Regions from separate parts of the Allobosea sp. RAF48 genome, predicted to be linked through region 3. Evidence: predicted binding sites of a transcription regulator. Region 3 holds the regulator's gene; each other region holds the start of a gene.

Region 1 (2,263 bases), on a different contig from region 3:
CGCGCAGCTTGTTGACGACGAGCGTGGCCAGCGCCTCGCCCTCGATATCCTCGGCGATGATCAGCAGCGGCTTGCCGGTCTGCACCACCGCCTCGAGGATCGGCAGCAGAGACTGCAACGAGGACAGCTTCTTCTCATGGATGAGGATGTAGGGGTCGTCGAACTCGACGAGCAGCTTCTCGGCATTGGTCACGAAATAGGGCGAGAGATAGCCCCGGTCGAACTGCAACCCCTCGACGACATCGAGCTCCGTCTCGAGGCTCTTCGCCTCCTCGACCGTGATCACGCCCTCCTTGCCGACACGCTGCACAGCTTCGGAAATGATTGCGCCAATCGAGGCGTCGCCATTGGCCGAGATCGTGCCGACCTGCGCGATATCATCGGCTTTGCCGACCTTGGTGGCGCGCTTCTCCAGATCCTTGACCGCTTCGATCACGGCAAGGTCGATGCCGCGCTTCAGATCCTGCGGGTTGAAGCCGGCGGCCACGGCCTTCGAACCCTCGCGGACGATCGATTGGGCAAGCACGGTCGCGGTGGTGGTGCCGTCGCCGGCCAGATCGTTCGTCTTCGAAGCGACTTCGCGCAGCAGCTGCGCGCCGAGATTCTCGAACCTGTCGGCGAGCTCGATCTCCTTGGCGACGCTCACACCATCCTTGGTAATGCGGGGCGCGCCGAAAGACTTCTCGATCACGACGTTGCGGCCCTTCGGACCCAGCGTGACCTTGACAGCATTGGCGAGGATATCGACACCGCGCAGGAGGCGCTCGCGCGCATCGGCGGAAAACTTCACATCTTTGGCAGCCATGCTGCTCTCCTTGGAACTGAATTGCGCAGCGTCAGCCGATGACGCCCAGGATGTCGGATTCCTTGGCGATCAGGAGGTCCCGGCCGTCGATCTTGACTTCGGTGCCAGACCACTTGCCGAACAGGACACGATCGCCCTTCTTGACGTCGAGCGGCACGAGCTTGCCGCTCTCATCGCGGGCGCCGGGACCGACGGCGACGACCTCGCCCTCCCGAGGCTTTTCCTTCGCGGTATCGGGAATGATGATACCGCCCTTCGTCTTCTCCTCGCCGTCTAGGCGGTGGATCACGACACGGTCGTGAAGCGGCCGAAATGCCATTGCGATCTCCATGGGCAAGCGTGAAGCCTCTTGGCACTCGCCTTTCGAGAGTGCCAACAGCTCATTGTTGCGGCCGATCTCTGATCGAGGTCAATATTAGACCATTAATTCAGTAGATTTTTATCTTGCCGCAATCCAACTCGAAAGGCTTGAAACGTCGCAGTATCCGCAGAGGGAAATTCTTGCGCGACACCGGCAGCAAACCACGCCGGTGAAGCGTGGCGACACAAGCCCGGGGTACTCCTTCGCTGTGCCGGTCAGGCCCGTGGAGTTTCCGAAACGTTGAAGGGCTCATGGATGTCGTTGCAACGTTTCGGTCTCGGCTGACGGAATTCCGGCGATGCTCCGGCAACCGGTCGACATGTCGTGCGGGCACGACCCTACTTTCAGCCCAGAACGCACGCCATGCACGCCGAAACGGAGTTGTTCACCCACTGGCGCAAGCGAAGGCTGACCGTCGCACATGATCGCGGCGGGCCCAGCCCATGAGAAAGCGACAGAATAAATCTTCTTCGTTTTCCGCTCGAAGAACGCGATCTTGCGCGTAGCCGCAATGTTGATAGATAGAATATACTTCTCTCTGGGCGGGGCATGCCTATGCTGACCAACAAGGGCAAATACGGCCTCAAGGCCATGGTGCATCTTGCCAAGCTGGAAGCCGGTGAGACGACTCAGGTCGCCGATATCGCGCAGAAGAACAACATCCCGAAGAAGTTCCTCGACGCGATCCTGCTCGACCTGCGCAATGCCGGCATGCTGCGCAGCAAGAAGGGTCCGGGCGGCGGCTATGCTCTGGCCAAGCCGGCACGAGCAATCATGGTCGGCGCCGTGGTTCGCGCTCTAGAAGGGCCAATCGCGCCGCTTTCCTGCGCCAGCCGCTCCTCCTTCAGAGCCTGCAGCGATTGCGGCGACATCGACGTCTGCCCGGTGCGCTCCGTGATGAGCCAGGTTCGGGACGCGATGGCGAGCGTCGTCGACAACACGACCATCGCAGACCTCGTCCGCCGTTCTCGCGGCGAGCAGCCGGGCGACGCGAGCGCAGCCTGATATTGTCTACTCAGTCGATAGACAAATTTAGAAACCTGCCCTAGTACGGTTTTGCGGCCGACCCGCCGCAGCGTTCGTATGGGTGATCGCAT
Region 2 (2,263 bases), on a different contig from region 3:
GCCGCTCTATACGACCTATCTCGGTGCGCTGCTGATCGTGGCCGGCGCCGGGGCGGTCAGCCGGCGCTAGGCTTGGCGGGAAACACCAGGCAGGTTTCGGTGCCGTGCGCGAGCAGCTTGCCACGTTCGTCGCGCAGATTGCCTTCCGTCGTGATGACGGAGCCGCCGCGATGGATCAGCTTGCCTTCGCAGCGCACCGTGCCCGAGTCCGGCATGACCGGCCGGACATAGTTCAGCTTCATCTCGAGCGTGGTGTAGCCCTCGCCCGGCTTGAGCGTTGAATGGGCGGCGCAGGCCATGGCGGAGTCGAGGATCGTGGCGGTCCAGCCGCCATGAATCGTGCCGAGCGGATTGAAGAAGCGGGGTGACGGGCGCCCGACGAAGACGACGCGCCCTTCATCCGCCTCCACCAGATCGAAATCCATGGTCCCGGCGAAAGGCGGAGCCGGGTGAGCGCCGTCGATGATGCCCCGCAGGAAGCTCAAGCCGTCGCCCGCGACCAGCACCTCGCGGGACACCACTCCAAACGTCCGATCCATGGCGCCCTCTCAAATCGTGTATCTGCACGTTAGAGAGAGGACGGCTGGCTCGTCAACCGGAGTTGATTGGACACCGCGTTCACAGAACGTCCCGCGCCGCGCGGCGCAGCGCCCTCAGCCCGTCGCGGGTCTCGCGCCAGCGCTCCTCGCCGAAGCCGCCTTCGATCCTGTCCTGCGCCGCCCGCCAGTACGGAATGGCGGCCTCGATCGCAGCCCTGCCCTTCTGCGTCACCGCATAGACCGCGGCTCGGCCCCGGCACTCGACCGGCTCGACCATGCCCTCAGCAGCGAGAAGCTGGAGATTGCGGGTCAGCGAAGTTCGCTCCAGCGCGAAACGCTCGGCCAGCTCGGTGATCGACTTCCATTGCCCGGTGCTCAGCGCCGAAAGCAGGACAAACTGGGTGATCTTGAGGCCGCTCGGCCGCATCGCCTCGTCATAGGCACGGGTGACGGCCCGGGCCGTCATCCGGACGTGTAGCGCCACGCAGGAACGCGCGATGTCGTCGAGGCGCGGATCGGGCGCGGGCGGGGGCGCGAGTGTCGTCATTCAGCCATCTTAGCGTGTTCTAGCGCGTGCGGCAGCCGAAAGGCTAAGGGCTGCGATGCCGCACCCGGCGGCGTTCACTTTGTTGTCGCAGGCTTCCTTGACTCTCCGGGACCCCGAGCCTATCTCCCGGCCATCTGTTAGCACTCTCCTTCGTTGACTGCTAACAGCCTCCCCCGGGAGCCATTCAGCGGCGCCCGAACCGAATAAGACCGAGAGGAAGACAGAACCATGAAGTTCCGTCCTTTGCATGACCGCGTCGTGGTCCGCCGCCTGGATGGCGAAGAGAAGACCAAGGGTGGCATCATCATTCCCGAGACCGCCAAGGAAAAGCCCCAGGAGGGCGAGGTCATCGCCGTCGGTCCCGGCGCGCGTGACGAAGCCGGCAAGCTCGTTGCCCTCGATGTCAAGAAGGGCGACCGCGTCCTGTTCGGCAAGTGGTCGGGCACCGAAGTCAAGATCGATGGCCAGGATCTCCTGATCATGAAGGAATCCGACATCATGGGCGTCGTCGGCTGATAGCCGCCTGACCGCTCTCTTCCGTTTCCATTTCAAGGAGTAGCTCTCATGGCTGCCAAAGACGTCAAGTTCTCCTCCGACGCCCGCGACAAGATGCTGCGCGGCGTGGACATCCTCGCCAACGCCGTGAAGGTCACGCTCGGTCCGAAGGGCCGCAACGTCGTGATCGAGAAGTCGTTCGGCGCTCCGCGCATCACCAAGGACGGCGTCACCGTCGCCAAGGAGATCGAGCTCGCCGACAAGTTCGAGAACATGGGCGCCCAGATGGTTCGCGAAGTCGCGTCCCGTCAGAACGACCATGCCGGCGACGGCACCACGACCGCCACGGTCCTGGCCCAGGCGATCGTCCGCGAGGGCGCCAAGTCGGTTGCGGCCGGCATGAACCCGATGGACCTGAAGCGCGGCATCGACCTGGCCGTCGAGGCCATCGTCGCCGACCTCAAGAAGAACTCGAAGAAGGTCACCTCGAACGCGGAAGTCGCGCAGGTCGGCACGATCTCGGCGAACGGCGACGAGTCGGTCGGCAAGATGATCTCGACCGCCATGCAGAAGGTCGGCAACGAGGGCGTCATCACCGTCGAGGAAGCCAAGACCGCCGAGACCGAGCTCGACGTCGTCGAGGGCATGCAGTTCGACCGTGGCTATCTATCGCCTTACTTCA
Region 3 (2,263 bases):
AACGCCGCCCTTGGCGAGCTTGAGCAGCGAAAGCAGCTCCTCCTCCGAGAACGGCGCGCCTTCCGCCGTACCCTGCACCTCGACGAGGCCGCCCGTGCCGGTGATGACGAAATTCGCGTCGGTCTGCGCGCCGGAATCCTCGACATAGTCGAGGTCGATCACCGGCTGGCCGGCGACGATGCCGCAGGAGACGGCGGCGACATGGTCCTTCAGCGGGTTGGTGCCCTTGAGGAGCCCGCGGCCTTCCATCCATTTCAACGCGTCGTGCAGCGCCACCCAGGCGCCGGTGATCGACGCCGTCCGGGTGCCGCCATCGGCCTGCAGCACGTCGCAGTCGACGACGATCTGGCGCTCGCCGATCGCGGTCAGGTCGACGACGGCGCGAAGCGAGCGCCCGACCAGTCGCTGGATCTCCTGCGTGCGGCCAGAGGGTTTGCCGGAGGTAACCTCGCGGCGCGTGCGCTCATGCGTTGCGCGCGGCAGCATCGAATACTCGGCGGTGACCCAGCCCTTGCCGGTGCCGCGCAGCCACGGCGGGCCCTTTTCCTCGACGGTGGCGGCGCAGAGCACCTTGGTCTCGCCGAACGTCACCATGCAGGAGCCCTCGGCATAGCGCACCACGCCGCGTTCGAGCGTGACCTTGCGCATCTCGTCGGCGGCGCGTTTGGAGGGTCGCATGAAATGATCCTGTCTTGCGGAGAAGTGGCGGCTTTTAGGCTCTCCCGCCCGGTACGGCAAGGCAGGGGGGCTTTCTACCCCTTGATCCATGCGCATCGCGTGACGACAATAGGACAGAGGAACGGTTCGCCCGTAAAGGTTCATGAGCGCCCACACGCCCCGCCCCGAGACGATAAGCAGCCTGGTCGAGACCGATCAGCGCTCGCGCGAGATATTCCGCCAGATCGTCGACGGCTTTCTGACGACCGGCGAGCCTGTCGGCTCGCGCAACATCGCGCGCCTGCTGCCGATGTCGCTCTCGCCGGCGACGGTGCGCAACGTCATGACCGATCTGGAGCTGGCCGGGCTGATCTACGCGCCGCACACCTCTGCGGGGCGCCTTCCTACGGAACGAGGCCTGCGCTTCTTCGTCGATGCGATGATGGAGGTCGGCAACCTCACCTCCGACGAGCGCAAGCGCATCGAGGCACAGATCAGGGCTGCCGCAACCAACCGCAGCCTCGACCAGACGCTGACCGAGGCCTCGGCGCTGCTCTCCGGCCTGTCGCGCGGCGCTGGTGTCGTCGTCACCACCAAGGCTGATCCAAGGCTCAAGCACATCGAGTTCGTCCGGCTCGATCCCGCCCGTGCGCTGGTCGTGCTCGTCGCGGAGGACGGCACGGTCGAGAACCGCCTGCTGGCGCTGCCGCCCGGCCTGCCGGCTTCGGCGCTGAGCGAGGCCGCGAACTTCCTCAACGCGCGTATCATCGGCAAGACGCTCGCCGAATTGCGCGGCGAGATCGCGACCCAGCGCACGCAGATGGAGCGCGAGCTCGATGCGCTGACCGCCCGGCTGGTCGAGAACGGCATCGCCACTTCGTCGGGCCCGAGCAGCGACCGGCACCTGATCGTCCGCGGCCAGGCGAACCTGCTCGAGGACCTGAAGGCGCAGGAGGACCTCGAGCGCATCCGCCTGCTCTTCGGCGATCTCGAGACCCAGACCGACGTGATCGATCTTCTGTCGCGAGCGGAGGATGGCGACGGCGTGCGCATCTTCATCGGCTCGGAGAACAAGCTGTTCTCGATGTCGGGCTCCTCGATGGTGGCGGCCCCCTTCCGCGATGCCGAGCAGCGCATCGTCGGCGTCGTCGGCATCATCGGCCCGACGCGTCTGAACTATGCCCGCATCGTCCCGATGGTCGACTACACCGCCAAGGTGGTCGGCAGCCTGCTCGACGGCGAACGCTGACGCGCAGCATCTGTCTGAGGAAGTACGCCGTTGTTCCGGGCGTGGCCCGCAAGCCATCGAAGAAAACCGGAACGCCGCCAGGGCTTCCGGATCGGCGCGGTTTCGCCGCTCGCCCGGGATGACGACGCGTTTCCATCTTGAAGAATTTGGCTTCCGTCGCGGATGAGGCTATCTCCGCGCGAAAGCGCCCCCGAATCCACAAGAGCCAAAGCCCATGTCAGACCAGCTTCCCGACCGCCTCTCCGTCAACCCGGACAGCCCGTTTTACGACGCCGAGGTGCTGGCGCGCGACATCGGCATCCGTTTCAAGGGCGTCGAGAAGACCAATGTCGAGGAATATTGCGTCTCCGAAGGCTG

What was found. Region 3 encodes HrcA, which represses chaperone genes, less so after heat shock. Its sites were predicted from a motif close to GTTAGCACTCNCNNNNNGNGAGTGCTAAC; they were not measured.
Region 1: groES (co-chaperone GroES) is a predicted target of HrcA. The motif match lies at 1,154-1,182, and genes of this name have one in related genera.
Region 2: groES (co-chaperone GroES) is a predicted target of HrcA. The motif match lies at 1,223-1,251, and genes of this name have one in related genera.

Annotation. Positions count from the first base shown of each region.
Region 1 is NZ_JBFRDZ010000003.1:515,142-517,404, forward strand. Features, by position in the region: gene groL (chaperonin GroEL) at 1-805, opposite strand, end outside; gene groES (co-chaperone GroES) at 837-1,124, opposite strand; gene AB4Z10_RS08730 (RrF2 family transcriptional regulator) at 1,722-2,171, shown strand; gene AB4Z10_RS08735 (flavin reductase family protein) at 2,262-2,263, shown strand, end outside.
Region 2 is NZ_JBFRDZ010000001.1:434,576-436,838, forward strand. Features, by position in the region: gene AB4Z10_RS02115 (DMT family transporter) at 1-70, shown strand, start outside; gene AB4Z10_RS02120 (PaaI family thioesterase) at 57-539, opposite strand; gene AB4Z10_RS02125 (MarR family winged helix-turn-helix transcriptional regulator) at 619-1,086, opposite strand; gene groES (co-chaperone GroES) at 1,315-1,602, shown strand; gene groL (chaperonin GroEL) at 1,651-2,263, shown strand, end outside.
Region 3 is NZ_JBFRDZ010000007.1:75,335-77,597, forward strand. Features, by position in the region: gene rph (ribonuclease PH) at 1-678, opposite strand, end outside; gene hrcA (heat-inducible transcriptional repressor HrcA) at 821-1,906, shown strand; gene AB4Z10_RS14920 (DUF3297 family protein) at 2,121-2,263, shown strand, end outside.